Regions from separate parts of the Neorhizobium fuzhouense genome, predicted to be linked through region 1. Evidence: riboswitches for the same ligand, from Rfam matches in the RefSeq annotation. Region 1 holds a riboswitch; each other region holds the start of a gene.
What was found. A riboswitch is a leader RNA that binds a small molecule or an ion and turns the genes downstream of it on or off. The one in region 1 is predicted to bind cobalamin.
Positions count from the first base shown of each region.

Region 2: linked by a shared signal. The riboswitch ahead of ACEXP3_RS15815 (ABC transporter substrate-binding protein) and the one ahead of ACEXP3_RS10680 (DUF1636 family protein) in region 1 are both predicted to bind cobalamin.
Region 3: linked by a shared signal. The riboswitch ahead of ACEXP3_RS02080 (CbtB domain-containing protein) and the one ahead of ACEXP3_RS10680 (DUF1636 family protein) in region 1 are both predicted to bind cobalamin.

Region 1 is NZ_JBHFFP010000005.1:61,355-68,921, reverse strand. It holds gene ACEXP3_RS10705 (M20 family metallopeptidase) at 1-691, opposite strand, end outside; gene cobD (threonine-phosphate decarboxylase CobD) at 775-1,857, opposite strand; gene cbiB (adenosylcobinamide-phosphate synthase CbiB) at 1,856-2,827, shown strand; gene ACEXP3_RS10690 (cobyric acid synthase) at 2,811-4,283, opposite strand; gene cobO (cob(I)yrinic acid a,c-diamide adenosyltransferase) at 4,283-4,897, opposite strand; cobalamin riboswitch at 4,997-5,201, shown strand; gene ACEXP3_RS10680 (DUF1636 family protein) at 5,306-5,737, shown strand; gene cobW (cobalamin biosynthesis protein CobW) at 5,749-6,786, shown strand; gene cobN (cobaltochelatase subunit CobN) at 6,786-7,567, shown strand, end outside.
Region 2 is NZ_JBHFFP010000008.1:190,580-198,146, reverse strand. It holds gene ACEXP3_RS15835 (LuxR C-terminal-related transcriptional regulator) at 1-1,984, opposite strand, end outside; gene ACEXP3_RS15830 (hypothetical protein) at 2,209-2,724, opposite strand; gene ACEXP3_RS15825 (EAL domain-containing protein) at 2,721-3,866, opposite strand; gene ACEXP3_RS15820 (hypothetical protein) at 3,863-4,078, opposite strand; cobalamin riboswitch at 5,208-5,448, shown strand; gene ACEXP3_RS15815 (ABC transporter substrate-binding protein) at 5,629-6,669, shown strand; gene ACEXP3_RS15810 (FecCD family ABC transporter permease) at 6,666-7,567, shown strand, end outside.
Region 3 is NZ_JBHFFP010000001.1:405,554-413,120, forward strand. It holds gene ACEXP3_RS02060 (GNAT family N-acetyltransferase) at 1-283, shown strand, start outside; gene ACEXP3_RS02065 (type 1 glutamine amidotransferase family protein) at 309-881, shown strand; gene ACEXP3_RS02070 (hypothetical protein) at 891-1,229, opposite strand; gene ACEXP3_RS02075 (CbtA family protein) at 1,226-2,032, opposite strand; gene ACEXP3_RS02080 (CbtB domain-containing protein) at 2,156-2,332, opposite strand; cobalamin riboswitch at 2,358-2,573, opposite strand; gene ACEXP3_RS02085 (c-type cytochrome) at 2,654-3,523, opposite strand; gene ACEXP3_RS02090 (c-type cytochrome) at 3,671-4,114, opposite strand; gene ACEXP3_RS02095 (metallophosphoesterase) at 4,215-5,102, opposite strand; gene ACEXP3_RS02100 (superoxide dismutase) at 5,252-5,854, opposite strand; gene ACEXP3_RS02105 (branched-chain amino acid aminotransferase) at 6,080-6,955, opposite strand; gene ACEXP3_RS02110 (hypothetical protein) at 7,184-7,342, opposite strand; gene ACEXP3_RS02115 (phospholipase D-like domain-containing protein) at 7,490-7,567, shown strand, end outside.

The DNA of each region.
Region 1 (7,567 bases):
CCTGCTGCATGTGTTCGCGCAGATAGTTGACGCCGACGCTCATCAGCTCCACCGCATCGAGCGCGCTGCGGCCAAGCTCCGGGCTTGCGGCGGCATGGGAGGCGCGGCCGGTGAAGGTGAAATCGATCCGGCAATTGGCAAGCGAGGTTTCCCGCTGGACACCGGCAAAATTGCTCGGATGCCAGCAGATGGCGATATCGACATCGGCAAATGCCCCGGCGCGCACCATGAAGGCCTTGGCGGCACCACCTTCTTCGGCCGGGCAGCCGTAATAGCGCACCCGCCCGGGCGTGCCGGTCGCCTCCAGCCAGTCCTTGAGCGCCGTTGCCGCCAGAAGCGATGCGGAGCCCAAGAGGTTATGACCGCAGCCATGGCCGTTGGCGCCGGCCTCCAGCGGATCGTGATGCGTCACGCCCGCCTTCTGGCTGAGGCCGGCCAGTGCGTCGAATTCTCCGAGAAAGGCGATCACCGGACCGCCCGTTCCCGCCTCGCCGATCAGCGCCGTCGGAATGCCGGCAATGTTTTCGGTAATGGCAAACCCTTGCGCCTCCAGCATTTCCCGGTGCGCGGCGGCGGATTCAACTTCCATGTAGCAGGTTTCAGGCGTTGCCCAAATCCGGTCGCTCAGCTCCGTGAACACCTCCCTCTTTCTGTCGATGGCCTCGAAGATGTGCGGGAGATTGCTGTTCATGGACATGGAATTCACCTGACTGCGATACGAATTGGGCAAAGCCTACCGCAGCGCCGAAAGAATGCAAACCCTTGGCCTTGGCCTCAATCGCGCCAGCTCTTCGTCTCAAGGGCCTTTTCCAGTCGTTTCCACGCGCCGTCCTCCGGCAGGCCGATGCGCAGGCAATCCGGCCGTGCGGCAAAGGCACGAACGAGAATGCCGCTACCTCCCAGATGCGCAAAGATCGCCGGCGCCTTGGCATGCTTCAGATAGCGAAACAGCGTGGTGCCACCGCAGACAGGAAGGTCAGCCGCCGCAAGCAGCGCATCAAGGCGCGCAGCATCCGCAGCAAGTCGGGCCCGCATGGCGCGCTGCCAGCCCCCATCCGCCAGCGCCTGAAGCCCGATGGAAAGCGTTGGCCCCGGAATGGCCCAGGGACCCAGACGGGCTGCGAGTTTTTGCGCGATGGCAACCGGGGCGACGGCAAAGCCCAGCCGCACGCCCGCCAGACCATAGAATTTGCCGAAGGAGCGCAAAACGACAAGCCCGTCATGCACGGCACCGGCCACGCTTTCCTCCGGCTCGATCACCTCCATGAAGGCTTCGTCCACCACCAGAAGCCCGCCCTTTGCCGCCATGTGGCGGGAGAGCGCCAGAAGATCGGCCGCGCCGACAAGCCGTCCATCCGGATTGTTGGGATTGACGACCACGGCGAGATCGGCGTCGAACAGCGCTTCGAAAGCCTGGACCTCCAAGGTTTCGAAACCGGACAGCCTGGCCATGCGCGCATGTTCGCCATAGGTGGGCGAAAGGATCGCCGCCCGACGGCCTGCCCCGGACAGCGTGCCGAAAACTGCCTCGATGACCAGCGGCAGCAGGATATGCGTGCCGGGTGCCGCCGCCAGATGCTCCGCCGAAGGCGCGCCATAGGCGGTGGCGGCAAGATGCTTCAGGCGCGCCAGATCGTCGGGCTCCGGCAGGCGGGAGAAAGCGGTGGCGGGGATGGGCGAATAGGCATATGGGTGCGGGTTGATGCCGGTGGACAGATCGATCCACGGCTTTGGCGCCTGCGGAAACTGCAAACCGGCGCGCGCCAGATTGCCGCCATGATCGATCGCCTGCCGTGCCTCGACATCGTCCATCTGCGGCTGCACTTTCGTCTGCCCCTCTTGCCGATCCTGGTCCATGGCTTTTTCTCTCGCCTTCCTCGCTCTGCTTATTGAACGGCTTGTCGGCTATCCGCAATGGCTGGTGGATCGAATAGGCCATCCGGTCATCTGGATCGGCGCCCTGATCAGCCGGCTGGAAAAGCGGCTGAACGATCTGCAATTGCCCTTCGCCACGCGCAAGCGCAACGGCGTTTTCGCCGTCCTGATCCTGCTTGCCGCAGCCGTCGTGCCGGCCTTTCTCATGGAAAGCGCGCTGGCGTGGCTTCCGCTCGGCATCCTCGTCACGGCCCTCCTCTCCTCCAGCCTGCTCGCCCAGAAAAGCCTGGAAGACCATGTTCGGGCCGTGGCCGAAGCGCTGGAAACCGGCGGTCTCGACAAAGGTCGCAAGGCCGTCTCGATGATCGTCGGGCGCGATCCCGATCAGCTTGACGAGGCCGCCGTCTGCCGCGCGGCCATCGAAAGCCTTGCCGAAAACTTTTCCGATGGCGTGACGGCACCCGCCGTCTGGCTCGGCGTCGGCGGGCTGCCCGGCGCTTGCGCCTACAAGGCCACCAACACCGCCGACAGCATGATCGGCCATCTCAATGCCCGCTACAGCGCCTATGGCTGGGCGGCCGCCCGGTTCGACGATCTCATCAACCTGCCCGCCTCGCGCCTGACGGCGATGCTGTTTATCGCAGCCGCAGCCCTTCTGCCGGATGCTTCGGCGAAAGCGGCCTGGGCGGCGGTGCGGCGTGATGCGCGCCACCACAAATCGCCCAATGCCGGCTGGCCTGAGGCGGCGATGGCAGGGGCTTTGGGCCTTGCCCTGGCCGGCCCCCGCGTCTATGGCGGCGTCCTCGTCGAGGATCACGTGATGGGAGAGGGCGGACGGCGCGAGGCAACCAGTAGCGATATCCGCAATGCGCTGTCGCTGGCGCGCATCGCGGACCTGTTGCTGATCATCCTCTTCGGCCTGATCGCCGTTGCCCTTACCGTGCAAGGCTGATGAGGAGATCAAGATCGAGATGCCGCTCGAGATGGGCGGCAAGGCGATCGAGCACATCCTCGACACCCTGTTCGTAATCAAGCCGCGTTTCGGTGCCGCCAAGCCGCGTCAGCCATGACGAGCGCTGGCGGTCATCGGCAAACAGGCCGTGGACATAGGTGCCGCGGACCAGGCCATCGGCCGAGGAAGCCCCCTCCGGCACGCCGCCAATCAGGGCAAACGGGCGGGCGCGATCAGCTCCGCTTGTCTCGCCCACATGCATTTCATAGCCGGCAAAGGAGTGACCGTCCGCCGTCTTGCCCGAAACGGCAGTGAGATGCTTTTGCCCGGTGAGCCGGGTTTTCACGTCAAGAAGCCCGAGCCCCTGTTCGACGGCACCGGCCGGACCTTCGATGCCATCGGGATCAGCCACCGCTTTGCCCAGCATCTGATATCCGCCGCAGAGCCCGAGCACCGGCTTGCCCTGCCTTCGATGCGCGGCAATGTCCGTATCCAATCCCGCCTGCTTCAGCACCTGAAGATCGGCAATCGTCGCCTTGGAGCCAAGCAGCAGCACGAGATCGGCATCGGCCGGCAGCACTTCTCCGGGTCTTATCCGCACAAGCTCTACTTCCGGCTCGGCGTCCAGCGGATCGAGATCGTCGAAATTGGAAACATGCGGCAGGATCGGCACGGCAATGCGGAGTTTGGCGCCGGCCTTTGCGGCAGGTTTAGATTGAAGCGCCAGCGCATCCTCGGCCGGAAGCCTTATGGCTTCGGCAAAATGCGGCAGGAGGCCGATGGGCGCCCAGCCGGTAAAGCCCTCGATCATCGTCATGCCCTCGGCAAACAGCGCCGGATCGCCGCGAAATCGATTGACGATGAAGGCGCGGATCATCGCCGCATCATCGGGCTCCAGCACCAGTTTCGTGCCGGCAAGGCTTGCGATGACACCGCCGCGATCGATATCGCCGATCAGAACGACCGGCACATCTGCTGCCCGCGCAAAGCCCATATTGGCAATATCGTTGCGCCGCAGATTGACCTCCGAGGCGCTGCCGGCCCCTTCCACCAGAACCAGATCGGCTTGCTGCTTCAGGCGGGAAAAACTGTCGAGCACCCGCGGCATCAGGCCCGCCTTGATCTCCTGGTATTCGGCAGCCCTGGCATTGCCGACCACCTTTCCCTGCACCACCAGCTGGGCGCCGACTTCGCTCTGGGGTTTGAGCAGCACCGGGTTCATGTGGACCGACAAAGGCGCCCGCGCCGCCCGCGCCTGCAGCGCCTGCGCCCGGCCGATTTCACCGCCATCGGCCGTCACGGCAGCATTGTTCGACATGTTCTGCGGCTTGAACGGCAGGACGCGAAGCCCGCGCAGCGTAAAGGCGCGCGCAAGACCTGCCACCACCAGCGACTTGCCGACATCAGACCCGGTGCCCTGAAACATCAATGCCCTGGCAGGCGGCTTCTGCGTCATCAGAACTCGATCCCGGCCTGCGCCTTCACGCCGGCCTTGAAATGATGTTTCACCAGCGTCATTTCCGTTACCATGTCGGCCGCCTCGATCAGCGCCGGCTTGGCATTGCGGCCGGTGACGATGACATGCAGATCCGGCCGGCGCGCGACAAGATCCGCGATCACCCGTTCAAGATCGAGATAGTCGTAGCGCAGCGCGATGTTCAGCTCGTCGAGGATCAGCAAGCCGACATCCGGCTCGCCCATCATCTCCAGCGCCTTCTCCCAGGCCCGTTCGGCAGCAGCCACATCCCGCTTCAGATCCTGCGTGTCCCAGGTAAAGCCCTCGCCCATCGTGTGCCAGATCATCTGATCCCCAAATGCCTGCAGCGCCACACGCTCACCCGTATCCCAGGCGCCCTTGATGAACTGCACGACGGCGACCTTGCGGCCATGGCCGAGCATGCGCAGCGCAAGCCCGAAGGCGGCCGTCGATTTGCCCTTGCCCGGACCGGTATTGACGATCAGCAACCCCTTCTCGATCGTCTTTTCCGCCACTTCCGCATCCTGCACGGCCTTACGGTTTTCCATCTTGCGGCGGTGGCGCTCGGCCTCGTTTTCGTCGATTTCCTTCATCGGGCACTCCTCGCGCTTTCCTGGGGAGCGGGACTATAGTCGAACCGCGCCCCCCGGCAATGCCTTGCCTGCCGCCATTGACACACAAGCGGCTAAGCGCATAGTGACAGGGACAACGGTCTTTTCCCGGCAACGGGGAAAGCTAAGAGGGAACGTGGTGCGGCAGTTCTTGCCTAAACCACGGCTGCCCCCGCAACTGTAAGCGGGTAGTCCGGCGCATCAGGCCACTGAAGACATCTTCGGGAAGGCGGCGCACGGGCGACGATCCGCGAGCCAGGAGACCTGCCGTTGACGATGTGACGATCCAGCCGGGCGGGGTGCTCCGGCACGGATGATCTGTTGACGAGCATGCCGGATACGCCGCGCAGGCTTGCACCCCGTTACGGTTTGCACGCGCGGGGTTACCAGGTGGATTTATCGAGACAGACGGACGACAAGACAACCGAAGCGCCGGTGGCCAACGCTTGCCCCGTTGTCGTCTTCGTCTGCGAAACCTGCCGCAGCGCCACGCAGGACCCGATGGCGCCCCGCGAGGGTGCCGTTCTGGCGCAAAGCATCAGTGACCATCACGAGCCTGGTATCGAAGTGAAGAGCGTTGCCTGCCTTGCCAATTGCAAGCGGGGCTTGAGCGCCACGATCCAGAGCAGCAGTGGCTGGAGCTATGTGTTCGGCGATCTGACGACCGAAAGCGGAGACGATCTTCTCCTCGGCGCGCGCCTGCTTGCCGGTTCAGTCGATGGGCTGATGCCGTGGAAAGGGCGCCCCGACAGCCTGAAGCGCGGCATGATTGCCCGCATTCCCCCCTTTGCGCACCCGCAATCCCAGGACCAGAAGCCTTGAAGGACAAACACATGACCTCTTCCCTCGCCCGCATTCCCTGCACGGTTGTCACCGGCTTTCTCGGCGCCGGCAAGACGACGCTGCTGTCTCAGGCCCTGCAGAACATCAAGGGCAAGCGGCTTGCCATCATCGTCAACGAGTTCGGCGATGTCGGCATCGATGGCGAGATCCTGAAAAGCTGCGGCATCGAAAATTGCCCCGAAGACAATATCATCGAGCTGGCAAACGGCTGCATCTGCTGCACGGTGGCCGATGATTTCGTGCCGGCCATCGACCGCATTCTGGCGATGGAACCCAAGGTGGATCATATCCTCATCGAAACCTCCGGCCTTGCGCTGCCGAAGCCTCTAATCCAGGCTTTCCAGTGGCCGAGCGTGAAAAGCCGCGTGACCGTGGATGGCGTGATCGCCGTGGTGGACGGGCTGGCGCTGGCGGAAGGCCGCGTAGCCGACGACATGGAGGCGCTCGCCGCCCAGCGGGTGAGTGACGAGGCACTCGACCATGACGATCCTGTCGAGGAAGTGTTTGAAGACCAGATCGCCTGCGCCGATCTCGTCATCCTCACCAAGGCCGACCTTCTGTCGCCTGCCGATCTGGAAAAGGCCCGCGCCCATGTGAGCGCTCACCTGCCGCGCGCCGTGCATATCGTCAATTCCGAGAAGGGCGCGGTCGATCCGGCCGTCTTCATCGGCCTTGGCCTTGCCGTCGAGGACGACATCGAAAACCGCAAGACGCATCACGACGACGAACTCGACCACGAGCACGACGATTTCGACAGCTTCGTTCTCGACATTCCCGCCATTGCGGATGCCGAAAGCCTCAGCCAGCGCATTGCCGATGTGACGGCGGCCGAAAAGGTGCTGCGCATCAAGGGATATGTGGAAGTTGAGGGCAAGCCGATGCGGCTTCTGGTGCAGGCCGTCGGCCCGCGCGTGAACCATTATTTCGACCGCGCCTGGACGGTCGGCGAAGATCGCCGCTCGCGCCTCGTCGTTATCGGCGAAAAGGGCATTGATGCCGCCCGCATCGAAAAGATCCTGGCCGCCTGATGCACATCCTTGCCACCACATCCTCGTCGCTCGACGATCTGATCGAACCGGTCGATCTCAACCAGACGCCGGGCGATGTGGTGGTGCTGTCCTTTTCCGACAGCGACCTGAACGGCATGGCATCGGCCTGGGACCGGCTGTCGCGCAATGACCTTACCTTGCGCCTTGCTCCGCTTTCGGACCTGCGCCACCCGATGTCGGTCGATCTGTGGATCGACAAGGTGGCCCGCCACGCCCGTGTGCTGATGGTGCGCATTCTGGGCGGCTATGACCGCTGGCGCTACGGGGTGGAAGAACTGTCGCATCTGGCGCGCCGGATGAACATTCCCCTCATTCTGTTGCCCGGCGAATGCAGCGAGACCGACGACCGTCTGACCGCCGCCTCCACACTTTCCCCGGACGAGATTGCAGGCTTCCTTTCGTTTTTCCGCGAAGGCGGGCCGGACAATCTCGACCGGCTGGCCACAAGTCTTTTCGCCCTGGCGAATGGTCAACGGGATGTACGGCCAGTGGCCGAGGCCGTGCCAAGACTTGGCTTTTACCGGCCCGGCCACGGTGTCGTCTCCCTTCCAGAGGCACTGGAGGGTTTTGCGGGCAAAAAGGTCCTGCCGCTGCTGTTTTATCGCTCGATGCTGCTGTCGGGTGATGTCGCGCCCATCGATGCGCTCGCTGCGGCGCTTGCCGCACGCGGTTTTGCGCCACTGCCGGTGTTCGTGCCGGGCTTGAAGGACTTTGCAACCCTCTCCTTCCTCGAAAAGCAGTTCGCTGCCCTTCACCCGCC
Region 2 (7,567 bases), on a different contig from region 1:
TCAGCAGCCCGCAGCATTCGCCATCGATGAGGCGGATCAGGCGATCAAAACCGCGCCGCTTGGCGGTCGAGCGCACGCGGTCGATGGAGGCATGCGCACCGACGACATCGCCGCCCAGCCGCAGCACGCGCTGCTGGCCCATCACGCCCGCGGCCAGAAGATCAAACCAGGTATCATGGCGCTCCAGATGCGGCAGCGCCCAGGAGAGCGGTGCTGCCGCCGCAGAAAGATCGCCGCGCATCGACTGGAGTTCGGCCTTCAGCACCTGGCCCACGGCATCGAGATCGCTTCCCGGTCCGATATTGGCCTGCGCCTCGCTGATCAGGTGGTCATAGGCTTCCTCAGCGCCCGCCGCATCGCCGCTGAAGAAGGCCGCCTGACCGATATGGGTATAAAGGTGCATGGCGCCGAAATCCGCCCCGCCATCGCGGAAGGTGCGGATGGCCAGATGTCCGTAATGGCGGGCGCGCTCCAGATCGCTGCGGATCAGGTAATTGTAGGAGAGCATGTTGAGCGCCAGCGCCCGGTGGATCAGCTCCATGCCCTCCGGCTTCAAAAGATCGTCTTCCAGCGCGGCAAGATCCGCAGATGTTGCCCAGTGATCGAGGTAGAGCGACAGCAGCACCTTCACCACGCGCAGATCCGCCGCATAGGCCTTCAAGGTGCCGACCGCCCGTTCGGCAATCGACAGGTAGTGATTGGCCGCTTCCAGCTGGCCGGCCTTGGCGCTGACCACCGAAAGCCCAAGCGTCGTCAACGGAAAGCCATCGAGATCGATGCCGGCGGCGCGCGCGGAAATCATCTGGAACAGCATGGTGCCGCCGCGCGTGGTGGCATAGACGCGCCGCCAGCCGCCGGCCCGTTCGACGATGCGGGCGGCCAGATCGGCGCTGCCGCCTGAGAGCGCGTGGCGCACCGCCTGGTCGAAATCGCCCTGCACCTCGAACCAGCGCGCCGCGCGCCTCACCGCCGACTGCGTATCAAACCCCTGGCGCAGCGCCTTCTGGCGCAGAAACGCATTGAAGACCGGGTGGGAGCGCATCCAGCCGCCCTCCCCCGCCAGCAGCGTGATCGGCAGCGCATGGTCGGCGAGGCGATCCATCAGAAGAGCGCTCGCCTCGCCCTCGAAGAGCGCGGCCACCAGATCGCGGCTGAAGGCCGGAAGCGCCGCCGTCTTCAGGAGGAACTGCTGGATATCGTCCGGCAGCTGCGCAAACACCTGTTCCGACAGGTAGTTACCCATTTCGACATTGCTGCCGTCGAACGAGGCCAGCACCGCCTCGCGCTGCGGATTGTCGTGAACCAGCAGGCGCACCATCTGCAGCGCAACGGCCCAGCCCTCCGTGCGCCGGTTGAGCGCGCCGATCTGCTCAGGGTTCAATCCCAGCCTGTCGTCGGAGAAGAATTCCAGCGCCTCGTCATCGGAAAAGCCGAGATCCGCCACGCCGATCTGCTTCAACTCGCCGTGCAGGCGTAGCGCCGACAGCGGGAAGCGCGGCGGGCTTCGCGAGATCAGCACCAGCTTCAGGTGATCGAGGCCACGATCGGCCAGAATTTTTGCCATCAGCGCCTCGGTCGCATCGGTCTGCGCCAGATGGTAATCGTCGAGGAACAGGACCAGCGGCTGCTCGATGCGGCGCAGGCGCGTTGCCAGAATGGACAGAAGCGAAGCGACCGGCATGCTTGCCGCATCGAGACCGCCGGTGTCATCGGCCAGAAGCGGCTGCAAGGCATCGAGCAGGGTCAGCAGGAACTGCCGCTGGTCGCAATGCTCCTGTTCCAGCGATATCCAGAGGCAACGCACCTCATCGGCCACCAGCATTTCATGCCACTGCGCCGCAAGCGAGGTCTTGCCATAGCCGGCCGAACCGATGATCGTCGTCAGCCGGCGAAGACCGGAACGGTGCAGGCCAAGAAGCAGCCCGCGCCGCTTGATCGGGCGCTGACCGCTGATCGGTGGCGCATATCGGTTCTGATCCTTCATGGCGCCAGCTTGCTGAGTTGCGGCGCACTTGGCAAGTTCCCCCTTGGCCACCAAACCCGGTAACGCCATGAAATCCATAAGATCTGATGGGGATTTTTGCCGAAAAACTTCGGCCTATGCGCAAGCCGCGTCAGGAGGAGATGGCGCGATGCAGCAGCCGGTCGATTGCACCGCAAGCCGGCGTGATAAATAGCGCCGAGACAGGGGATCAAGTGGAGTGCCGCTCAGCGGCGGCCAGCGCGCCGCTTCAGATCCGCCACCTGAACATTATCTGTTGCCGGTGGCGTGTGGCAGCAATACAGCACGAGCGCGCCAAGGCCGGCAGATCCGGTGATCGCCGCCGCCATGGCCATGTCACCGGACAAAGCAAAGCCGAAGGAAGACCCGACAACGGTTGCGGCAGACAGCGTGGCGACCAGCAGTGGCAGGAAATCCACCGAGATCCTGCGGCCTGCCACCCGAACATGTCGATCGGAGAAGAGGTCGTTAGCGACCGGCATGGCATAGACGCCGTAGCGGGCATAACGCTCCTCGACGGCTTTCAGGAGCCGCGGCGGCAGGGGCTCGCGACCGGATGACAGAAGATCCCGGGCAAAAAACGCCAGAACGGCCCAGATCAGCAGACAGCCGAACAGGCCGATTTCCAGCGCAAGCGCATAATGCTCCGTGACAAGGGCCGTGGAGAGGCTGGCCTGCAGGATGGCCGCGATCAGAAGAAGTGCGGCCGTTCCTGGTTTCATCGGGCGCCTCCGGCGCGGGCGGCGGGCCGGCGGGCATCCAGCGAGGCGACCTGCGCCTGACGGGCAAGCTGCGGGGCCAAGCTTTGCGGATGGCCGAACAGGAAGCCCTGAACCCAGCGGGCGCCGGCGGCATGCGCAATCAGAAGGTCCGCCTCACTCTCAACCGACCCGACCACGACCTCGTTGGCAACATGGCGGGCCAGTGAAATCAGATGGCCGAGCAGCTGCGGTGCATCCGAGCCGCGGGTGCGGATGCGTCCGGCATCGATCTTGATGACGTCGAAGCGCGTGTGGCGGGCATAGCCGATGGAGCTGAAACCGGTGCCGAAATCATCGAGCGCCACGCGGCAGCCGGCCTGCTGGATGTGCGAGACGAATTCCGCCACCGCTTCGAAACTGTAGGGACGCGCCGATTCCGAAATCTCGATGACCATGCGCTGGCCGACGCCGGCCTCGCGCACGAGACGGGGAAACACCAGCCGCCACCAGAGATCGACCGAGGCCGACAGCGCCGACATGTTGCAGCCCAGAACGACATCCGGGCGACGCACCAGCTCTTCGACCACCGACTGCGCAATGCGGCGATCAAATACCTGGGTGAGGCCGAGGCGTTCCAGCGCTGGCATGTAGACGCCGGGCATGACCACGCGGCCATCCTCATCCGACAGGCGCACGACGCATTCGCTGTAAAGAACCGACGCGGGCTCGGACGCACTGCAGACCGGCTGTTCGACCAGCGTGAAGCGGGCGTTGAACAGCGCCTCATAGGCCAGCGCCGCGGCGCTCATGTCGATGCGATAATCCTGCGCGCTGTTCTGCGAGGCGGTGTGGAGCCCTTGCGCGTCCGGCACGGTGTTGCGGCAGCTCAGCGCCACGACGATGCGGTTGTTGCCAACCGGGATCGGCAGGGCGGCTGCCGCACAAAGCGCCTCATCGACGCGCGACCAGACCGGCAGGCCATCCTCGAGCTGGAAGGGCGACGCCGCCACACCCCAGCTTTCAATGGTGAAGGGCACCTGCAGCGACCGCTCCAGCCGGCGGGCGACTTCCGCCAGGACGCGGCCGGCGACACCCTCGCCGAAATAGGTCGAAATATCTCCGAGATTATCGATCGTAATGCACATGGCAGCCGTGGCATTCATGACAGTGCTCCCCAGCTGATCATGTAGACGCGACCCGCAACGCCGCCGGCATAACAGGATGCGCCGCCGGTCTCGTTGAGAAATGGTTTGAAGACACCGTTGGAAGAAACAACGAAATCGAGACCATCCCGGACCGAAGAGCGAGCGGACGTGCAACCATCTGCTTCGCCATACCCCGGTTCACAGCCATCATAGCTGATTTCACCCTGCATGAAGGGAACCCTTTTTCCGACGGTGATTTGTACTAATAAGCCGTTAAAATTTTCAATGCTTTACGGGCATTCAACCGAGTGAAATCAGAAACTTATTTTTACTCGGCTTCTCATCTTATTGTCAATAGTAACACTTTTAGTTCGCAGAAGCATTTTGCGCGCCCTTTGCGAAGCGGTCAGCGATTAGGTTAAGCTCTTCAAGTCGAAAAACAAGGCTTTTCAATCTTGAATCGTCCTGCCCACGTAAAACCCTATGCCGTCTGCGAATTTATCCTTCCGGAGAGTCGCCACCCGATCGCGCCTCGCCTTCCGGATCCGTCGCCATTGATCCCGAGCCGTCTCACGACGGCTGAAGGAGGTTGTGCCGGATCCGCCGGCCGAAGCAGGCAAATCAATGCGAAAGGCCGTCTAGCGCACTGATCTGCAAATGAAAAGAAAATTCATTTATATTCGTAACTGCGAATAAATATGCCTGAAACGACTGTTCAAGCCACACATCCGGGGCAGACAATCCTCAATGCCGCAGATGGCGCACCGGACCGACATTCCCGCTGCTGCCCGCGCAAAAACACGCAATACGTGTATTTTTCAACCGCGTGAAGTCAAGCATTCGCCCCGAATGAGACGAGAAAAAGGCAAATTTGCTCCCAATTGGAAAATAAGCGGGCGACGTCAGAGAATAACTCCGGGACGCGCCAGTATTATAGATCGCGGAACGCGCCAAAATGAAACGGACGATCAACCACCAATGCCACCTGAGGACCGTCATGTGCCAAAATAGACAGGTATCTTTGGGTGAAATTCCCTCGCGCCCCATTCTGAGACGGTGAAACCGGCATCAGGCTGGCGCAGAAAATGGTGTGTCGCCGACGGCACCACACGACTGGAACCAGCCGCACATCCGGCGCTGGCCGATGCTCCAGGGAGCGCCGGACGTCAACGGCTGCGAAAAAGGACGAACACCAGCAGCGATCTTAACGCGCCCAGCCTCGCTACCCGCGTATCGCAAAATCCGCCGGGGCGACTTTACAAACGGATTTTGCGAATCCAATTGTAATGATATTACATAACGAACGACGACAGGATCTCTCGACCGCGGTCGCCTGCCTTGACGCGGTGCCATTGCCCGGCTTAACTGGCGGTTGATGGTTCCCCAAGCCGGTTCGCCGGAGAAGGGGATTAATAGGGAACACGGTGCGGAACCTCCATCAGGGTCCCAATGCCGTGGCTGCCCCCGCAACTGTAAGCGGATGCCAATCATCCTCGTGGTGCCGACCAGGCACCATGCCACTGCACGAAATTTTGTGCGGGAAGGCAGATGAGAGGCGCCAACCGTGAGCCAGGAGACCTGCCATCGCACTGAAGTCCAACGTCACGGGCGGGGATGCCCGGAACAGGAGCTGACATGACTATTTCTCGCTTTGCGAGCACCGGTTGTCGAACCCTCAAGCGCCCCAAACGCCTGACATCCGTCCATCAGGGCTGATTGCAGCTGAGATGCTTTTATCGCAGGGGCTGAAGGCCCCCCATAGCCACCAGGGTTCGACCACATGTTTATTCGTATGACGCACGCGTTGCGCCAGGCCTTTGCGGCCGGGCTGATTGTTGCCGGAGCAGTGCTTCCCGCTTCCGGTGCCTTTGCCGCAGAAACCACCTATCCGCTGACACTGCAGAATTGCGGACGCCAGATCACCTTTTCAAAGCCTCCGCAGCGGGCGGTGTCGCTTGGGCAGAGCACCACGGAAATTCTCTATCTGCTCGGGCTTTCCAAGCAGGTCGTCGGCACCGCCGTCTGGATCGGCCCGGTGCTCAAGGGCTACGAGGAGGCCAATGCTTCCGTGCCGCGGCTTGCCGATAACGATCCGAGCTTCGAAAGCGTCATCGCCACAAGGCCGGATATCGTGACCGTGCAGTTCCAGTGGCATGTCGGCCCGAAAGGTACCGTCGGCACGATTGCCCAGTTCGAGGATCTCGGGGTTCCGGTCTACACCTCGCCGTCCGATTGCATCGGCAAGGACAATTCCTCCGGCGGCGACGGCGTGCGGGCAGAGGCCTTCAGCATGGACCTGATCTACGAAGAGATCCGTGATCTTGCCCGGATCTTCAATGTTCAGGATCGTGGCGAGCAGGTGGTGGCCGATCTCATGGCGCGCGAAAAGGCCGCCCGCGCCAAGGTGGCCGGTGCAAAATCGACGCTGTCGGCCGTCTTCTGGTTTTCCAGCGCAACGCTTGCCGCAGATCCCTATGTGGCGGGCAGGAATGGCGCGCCCGGCTATATCATGAAGGCGCTCGGGATCACGAATGTCATCGACAGCGACGAGGAATGGCCAACCGTCGGCTGGGAAACGATCGCGCGCGCCAACCCCTCGATCATCGTGGCCGCCCGCATGGAGCGCCGCCGCTATCCGGCCGACGACAGTGCCGTCAAGGCCGCCTTCCTCCAGAAGGATCCGGTCGTCAGCCTGATGCCGGCGGTGAAGGCCGGCCATGTGGTGGAGATGGATGCGCAGACGATGAACCCGACCATTCGCACCATCGACGGCATCGAACAGTTGGCGGATGCGATTGAAAAGGCGGGCCTTTCGCGGTGAAGCACAGCCGCATCCGTCTGGCGGCGGGGGCAGCCCTTGGCGCCCTTGCCGCCCTTCTTCTGGCGCTCTGGTTCGGCGCAGCGATCGGCGAAACCGCCATTCCCTTCGATGTGGTGGCAAAAACCGCCGCCAACCGCCTGTTTGGCGCAGGATACCCTCTGGCGGCGATCGACGAAGGCATCGTCTGGAGCTACCGGCTGTCGCGCGTCGTCGTTGCGGCCTGCTGCGGGGCGGCGCTGTCGCTATCGGGCGTCGTGCTGCAGTCGCTCCTGCGCAATCCGCTGGCCGATCCTTACGTGCTCGGCATTTCCGCCGGCGCCTCCACCGGCGCGGTCTCGGTTGCGATCCTGGGCCTTGGCGGCGGCATGATCGGCCTGCCGCTGGGCGCCTTTGCCGGCGCCGTCATCGCCTTCGTGCTGGTGAGCCTGCTTGCCCTACGCGCCGGGCGCGGCTCGGCGGCAATCATTCTGGCCGGTGTTGCGGGCTCCCAGCTCTTTCATGCGCTCACCTCCTTTGTCGTCACGAAAGCCGCCAATGCCGAACAGGCGCGCGGCATCATGTTCTGGCTGCTCGGCAATCTGTCGGGCGTGCGCTGGCCGGATGTGACGCTGGCGCTGCCGGTGGCGCTCGTGGGCCTCGTCGTCTGCCTTGCCCAGGCGCGCGCGCTCGATGCCTTTGCCTTCGGCAAGGAATCGGCCGCCTCGCTCGGCATTCCCGTGCGGCGGGTCATGGTCATCCTCATTGCCACGACGGCCATGATGACCGCCGTCATGGTGTCGCTTGTCGGCTCCATCGGCTTTGTCGGCCTGGTCATTCCCCATGCGACGCGCATGCTGGTCGGTGTGCGCCACGGGGTTCTCCTGCCGGCCGCCGCCATTGTCGGCGCCATCTTCATGAT
Region 3 (7,567 bases), on a different contig from region 1:
TTCGGAGCTTATCGGCTATGCCATTCTCGTGCCGCTCTACCGCGCCCAGGAAGGCAAGCGCGGCATGGACCTGCACCATCTCTTCGTGCGCGACGGCCATCGCGGCCACGGCATCGGCCAGCATCTGGTCAACCGGGCGCGCGATTGTGCAAGGGCACTGGGCTGCGGCTACCTGTCGGTGAGCGCCGCCACCGGCAATTTCGCTGCCCACCGCTTCTACGAACAGATGGATTTCACCGCGCGCCCGGTGACGGGCATGCGCTTCCTGCAGGCGCTCGCCTGAACGTCGATACCCCCAGGAGGACGACATGACACGGATTGCGATTGCTCTGACGCCCGACTATGCGGATTGGGAAATCGGGCTGCTGACCGCCGTTGCCCGCAGCTTTCTCGGCACCGATATCCTCACCGCCTCGCCGGACGGTGCGCCGCTCACCTCGATGGGCGGCTTGCGGGTGACGCCCGACCTTGCCTATCGCGACCTGGCAGTGGGCGACTTCGACGCGCTGGTCATTCCGGGCGGCATGAGCTGGGAAAAGGGCACTGCCCCGGATCTTACCGACCTGGTCGCGGATTTTGCCCAGCGCAAGGCCGTCATCGGCGGCATCTGTGCCGCCGCAAGCGCGCTTGCCGGCACCGGCCTCCTCAATGACGTAGCCCATACCGGCAACGCGCTTTTATCCCACAAGGCCTATCCCGCCTACCGGGGCGAGGCGCTCTACCGCGACCAGCCGCAGGCCGTCAGCGACAAGGGCATCATCACCGCTCCCGGCACCTCCCCCTTCACCTTTGCCGTGGAAATCCTGAAAGCGCTCGATCTGTGGACGCCGGATGCGCAAGCGGAAATGGTGGGCTTTTCCGCCGAGCATCATCCGGGCTGATAGCCCGTCTCAGCCGGTCAGCACCCGGCAGGCCTTCGGTACACCATCGGAAACGTCACCCGCTATTGCGCGACGGATATCGCGACTATTGAGATGAAGGTTATGGCCGGGGGCCAAGCCGAGGCGCGTCACTTTTGACTTGGCGGCAGCTTCGAAATGTCGGCTTTCCCTGAAGAAAAATTCAAGGCAGGCCTGCCGGGAAAGACCTTCCGCTGGGGCTGACGGCAGAAGTGCCCTAAAGGCGAGCCGATGCACAAGGCAGAGACTGCCCTCTCCCGGCACGCCAAATTGCAGGGCGTCAAGATCGTCGCGCCAGATGGCGCGCCGATCCGGCTCGGTCTGGCTCACCGCGCCGCCTCGAAACGCTGCATCAGGAAGCCGCTCAGCGAACCGAGAAGCGCCCAGAACAAGAGGCTTGTGAGCGTTGCCGCCACGATGAACTGGCGTTCGAGCCCAAGCGGAGCAAGCGCATGCTCGCCATCTGGCGGCAGCGGTGCGCCGATGGCATGTGGTGCCGCGATGAGCGCGATGGCCGCGACCGCCGATACCGCATCGCGTCGAAACGCCAGCAGCGCGATGCCGAGTGCAGTAGCAAAGGCCGTCGACAGCCACCAGATCTGCCGCGCGCCAAGATCGCCGGCCGGAGATCCCGGCAGTTCCGGCGGAAGCCCCACCATGGGCGCCAGCATCACAGAGGCAAAACCGGCAAGGCCGAAGAATAGACCCGTGCGCCAGTCGATAGTTTTGGCAAGCCCGCTCTGGCTCGCAACCGCCAGCAGCCCCGAAAGCACCAGCGCATAGCCGATGGCCGTCAGGATATTGGCCGCGGCCGTATAGGACAGCCGTTCCAGACCGTCGGCGGGCGTCCAGCCTGCCCCGTGGTCTTGCCCCCCATGATCATGACCTTCCTGATCATGACCTTGTGCATGTTCATGCGCTGCCGTTCCGGCGGCATGGCTATGAGACGTGGAGTTTTCGGCAACAAGCGGGGCCTCTGCCGCCGGCGCGTGATCATGACCGACGGAAGCCGCACTTTCATAGGTTTCGGCAGACAGAATGAGCGGCGTGGTGCCGACCATCTGAATCAGCGAGACGGCAATACCGCTCACGATCCCCACCATCACGGCGGAGAATACAATGGATCTGAACATGGAGAAAAACCTTATCCCCGGCGGCACCGGCCTTGACCGCGCTCGGCCTCAACAGGCGCGATGCCCCGAAATCACAATGCAGGAATGGACTTCAAACCTCTTTAAAAGAGGCAGTGGAGCGCGCTAGTGGCAGGGAAAGGCATTGGCGTGGCGCGTATCGTGGGCGGCATTGTGAACAACCTCCGCGTGGGAGAAACCGACGAAGCCGACGATGAACAGGCCAAGCGCGACCGCAAAGACGGCCTGAAGCTGGGATGTGGATTTCGCCGAAGTCCCGGCGACGGATGTTTGGATCGACATGCAAAAACCCCTCGTTGCATATGCGTTGACGACAGATGCGGCGGCAGGTCTCCTGGCTCGCGGGTCACCGTTCAACGACCAGACCTTCCCGGTTTCCCAGTGGCCAGAACAGTCGATGAACTCACCGCTCACAGTTGCGGGGGCAGCCACGAATGAGGCACCGCTGACAATGCCCTATCGTATTCCCTTTTCATCCCGACGGATCTTTCATCCGGCAGGAACCGTCACACGCCCTTCTTGTCGCCTGCCACCGGGGGTCTGTCAATACGCGTCGCAACCCTCCGGCTTCTTCGCTTGTGCGCAGGTCCGCAGTTGCGCTGTTCAGCGCGCCGGAACCGCCTTCAGATAGGCCGCGATTGCCGCAAGATCGCTCTTGGGCAGGTGCGACAGGTTCTGCTGCACCTCGACCATCGAGCCGCCGGCGCTGTCGAAGTCGGGCGTGAAGCCGGTTTCCAGATAGTTGGCGATGTCACCCTCGCTCCAGCTGCCGATGGTCTGCGAGCCCGGCGTGATGTCGGGGATGCGTCCCTCGCCTTCCGGGTTGGGGCCGCCGGCCAGCCACTGGTCCGTCTGCAGCCCGCCCAGCGCATTGCGCGGCGTGTGGCATTCGCCGCAATGGCCGGGGCCTTCGACGAGATATTGCCCGCGCTTGACGATGTCGCTCGGGGCGTTCAGCGCCACCCGCGGTTCGGCACTGAAGAACAGCAGTTTCCAGCCGCCGAGCGTCACGCGCAGGCTGAACGGAAAGGAGAGATCATGCGGCGGCGCGACATTCGGGCTTGCCGGCAGCGTCTTCAGGTAACCGAAAAGGTCGTTGACGTCTTTTGGCGTCATGCGCGCATAGGAGCTGTAGGGGAAGGATGGATAAAGGTGCTCTCCCTCCGGACCGACGCCGCGCGTCATGGCATTGCCGAACTCCGCCAGCGTCCATGCGCCGATGCCGGCCTTTGGGTCGGGTGAAATATTGGGCACGTGGAAGGTGCCGAACGCCGTCGGCAGCGCCCGCCCGCCTGATAGCACCTTCTGCTCTTCGCCCTTGGCATCCTTTTGCGCATGACAGCTGACGCAGCCGCCCGCCCAGAACAGCGTTTCGCCATTGGCGACATCCGGCGCCCCAAGCCCTGCCCAGTGCTCGGCGGGATAAGGCTGCGGCCGCGTCAGCCCATAGGCGACGGCAGCACCTGCCACCACGACAATTGCGCCGGCCAATGCCAGCTTGGCTGTTATCGATGCCACGGCCGCACTCCGCTACCGAGAAAGATTTACTGTGAAAGGATTGGCAGACGGGCACCCCGCCGCGCAAGACGAAAATGCGCGGCGGCGATGGCAGGAGAGCCCTTACCGCTTCAGGCGATAGGCCTGGTGGCAGGTGCCGCAATCGGCGCCCAGCGTCTGCAGGGCCTGGCCGACGGAGGCCTGGTCGGTCGGCATGGAGGCGAGAACCGTATCGGCATCGGTGGAAAGCTTCATCGCCTTGGCCTTGAAGTCCGCCATGTTCTGCCAGATCGCCGGCGAGGCAGCCGTGTCCATGCCGGTTTCGGAGCCGGCCGGGAAATGGTTGGGAAAATCCTTGGCCGAAGCGCTGATTGTCGAGACGGCCGTCTTCACGGTTGCCGCATCATAAGGCTTCTGCCCCTTGGCGATGGCGCCCAGTTCGCCCATGGAACCGCCGATCTTCTTCATCAGCGCCTGACGCTCTGCCTGCGGCTCGCCGGCGGCAAAAGCCATGCCGGCGCCAAGACAGAGGGCCATCACGGCCGTGGAAACCCGCTTCAAATTCATGTCCATACTCCCTTGTGCGCAAGCCATAGTGTGGCGCGACGCTCTGACGACGGCGCCATGATTACACCGTATGCATTTGAGAGAAATGGCATTTCAGTGCTCACACAGAGATGTGAAGAGCTGCGACATCATGCATCAGGCTGGCCGGGCGGCAGGCCAGCACGTGGGTGCCCTGACGCCCGTAACCCTTGATTTCAAGCCGGTCGCCATACACGTCCACGAGCGCAAAGGCATTGCTCGCCTCGGTATCCACCATGCCGCAGAAATTGACGAACCAGCAGCCGCCGGCGCGGGCGATCCGGCCCGCATGATAGTGCCCGCAGAGATAGGCGATCACCTGCGGCGAGGCGGTGAGAAGATCGACCAGTTCGCCGCTGTCCCAGAGCGCATGGTCGCTTTCGGGATAAAGCGGAAAATGCCCCATGACGATCACCGGCTGGGACTTCTCCTCAGCCCGCTGAAGCTCGCGGCGGATCCAGGCAAACTGCCGGCGGGAAATCCCCGCATTCCAGTCCATGGCATTGATGGCGCCGCAGGCACGCAGCCGCGACAGCCGGGCCTTGGCTGCCGCATGCGCCTGCGGATCGGCAACGGTTGAAAACAGGCTTTCCTCGCAGCCGTCGATGACCAGGAAGCGGATGCCCGAGCGGGTAAAGGCATAGTACGGCGCCGGCATGCCGAGCTTTTCAAACACCTGCGGCAACCGGTCGGGTGCGACGAGAAAATCGTGATTGCCGGGCAGGAACAGGCATTCGTGGCGCGAGCGGCCATAGATTTCGAGCGGCGCGTCAAAACTTGCGAAATCGCGGTCGATGAGGTCGCCGAGCGTCATGACGAAGGAGAGATCCTCCCCCTCGAAGGTCGCGATCGCTTCGGCAAGCTTGCCGAGGCTGTTGCGAAAATGCCGGTCCAGACCCGTGTTCGGCTCCAGATCGGCATATTGCGGGTCGGCGATCACGCCGAAGCGAAGAAGCGGCTGATGTGACATGGCGTTGCAATAGCCGGGCGGCGTGACAGGGACATGACAGGCGGTCGGATGTGGGGGCGTTGCGCCGGTGGGCGGTGGCCTCCGCCAAGACGCAAAACGCCCGGCGGGAAAACCCGCCGGGCGTTTTGCATTCGACAGAAACGAGCGACTTACTTGGAAGCGGCTTCGTACATTTCCAGAACGTGGTCCCAGTTGATCAGGCTGTCGACGAAGGCTTCGAGGTACTTCGGACGGGCGTTGCGGTAGTCGATGTAGTAGGAATGTTCCCACACGTCGACGCCGAGGATCGGGGATGCGCCGTGGACCAGCGGGTTCTCGCCGTTCGGGGTCTTCGAGATGACGAGCTTGCCGTCCTTCACCGAAAGCCAGGCCCAGCCGGAGCCGAACTGCGTGGTGCCGGCGGCGATGAAATCGGCCTTGAACTTGTCGTAGCCGCCGAGATCGCTGTCGATGGCGGCCTGCAGCTTGCCGGGCAGCTTGTTGCCGCCGCCGTCCTTCTTCATCCACTTCCAGAAGTGGATGTGGTTGTAGTGCTGGGCGGCATTGTTGAAGAGGCCGGCATTGGTGCCAAACGACTTCTTCACGACTTCTTCGACCGACAGATCGCCATAGCCTGCTTCAGCGGCCAGCTTGTTGCCGTTGTCGACATAAGCCTTGTGGTGCTTGTCGTGGTGATATTCGAGCGTTTCCGCCGACATGTAGGGGGAAAGCGAATCGTAGGCATAGGGGAGTTCGGGAAGTTCAAAAGCCATGATCTTACTCCTTTTCGGCAAAACGGCGGTCTGAGTGGTGATCGGGAACATAGGTGTGCGCGTCCCAAGAGGCAACGGGCCACGGCGCAAAATTACCGGACGGAACTGTTCTTTAGAGAACGCTGCAACGGGCGTTCGGTTCACCCGGTGTCTGCCGATTTTCCTGGCGCCTGGACGCAAGGGTCGAAGGCGGCGGCCACCTTCGCTCCGTCTGCCGTCAGGCGATCAAGCCGCCGCGCGGGCCCAGTCCATGTACAGTTCCAGAGCCTTGCGGGCGAACGGCCCCTCCTGGAATTCCTGGTCGTCGAGCCGGTTGACCGGCACGATCTTGGAATAGTTGCCGGAGGTGAAGATCTCGTCGGCGGCCTTGAAATCCTCAACCGTCAGCGTGCATTCACGCACTTCGACGCCGGCGCTGCGCAAGAGGTTGATGATGCGCGAGCGGGTGATTCCGGCGAGGAAGGTGCCGTTGGCAATCGGCGTCATCACCACGCCGTCCTTGGCGAGGAAGACATTCGACGAGGCGGTTTCGGCGACATTGCCGTTCATGTCGCGCGCCAGCGCATTGTCGAAGCCGCGGCCGCGCGCCTCGATGATCATGCGGCCGCTGTTGGGATAGAGGCTGCCGGTCTTGGCGCCGGTCATGGCCACTTCCGGGTTGGGGCGGCGATAGGGCGAGACGGTGAGCGAAGACGGCTTTGCCGTGTGCATCGGCGCCTCGAACAGGCAGAGCGCAAAGCGGGTCGATTCGGGATCCGGCGCCACAACCGAATAAGGCAGACCATGTTCGGCCCAGTACATCGGCTTGATGTAGATCGCCGTCTTGCCGTCGAACTTCTTCACCCCTTCCAGCGCCAGCGCCTCGATGGCCTTGGCTTCCATCACCGGCGTCATGCCCATGTTGATGGCGGACCGGTTGACGCGCTCGCAATGCAGGTCGAGATCGGGCGAAATGCCGTCGAACCAGCGCGCGCCGTCAAACACCGTGGAGCCCAGCCACATGGCATGCGAGGTGGGGCCGATCAGCGGCGGATTGCCGGCCACCCAGTCCCCATCGACAAAGGTGAAGGTGGCACTGCGGGGCGCGGTATCGACGGGCATGTCATTCTCCTTGAAGCGGCTATTTTGGCGAGGATGAAGGCGCGCACCGGCCGCAAGGTCAAGGATTTTTTAATCCCGCCGCAGTGATCGAAAGATTATTGCTTAAAGCATGCCGCCGGCGTTCAAGGACGTGCATAAGCCAGCAGCCACTCACAGGAAACCATCACCGAATGTGATGGTGTGGCGCCCGCCGCTTCGGGCCGCCCCAGGCCGCCGCTTCAGGCCGCCTCAGGGACGTTGCTGTTGCGGCACGGGCAGAAGCGGCGCTTCCTGGCCCGGCGCCGTCACCGTCGAGCGGGATGGCAGCACGCCCCGTTCGATCAAGGGAATACAAAGGACAATGGCGATCAGCACCGCCAGCCACACAATACACCAGGAAATCCTCATCAGCCCTCATGCTTTCTCATCAACGCCACCCTAGCCGCCTCATGCGGCATAAATTCGATGGTCCCGTCTGATTTCCCGGAACAAAGCTGCAGCGATGCGCGTCTTGGCACCAACCTCCGGTTCACCATAGCAGCTTCGGAACCCATCATGACATGCTTTCCCGCAAAGGGAACATCCGATCCGGCCAAGGCGACGCCCGATTTGTCCCCCGAGAGCCTTGTCGTG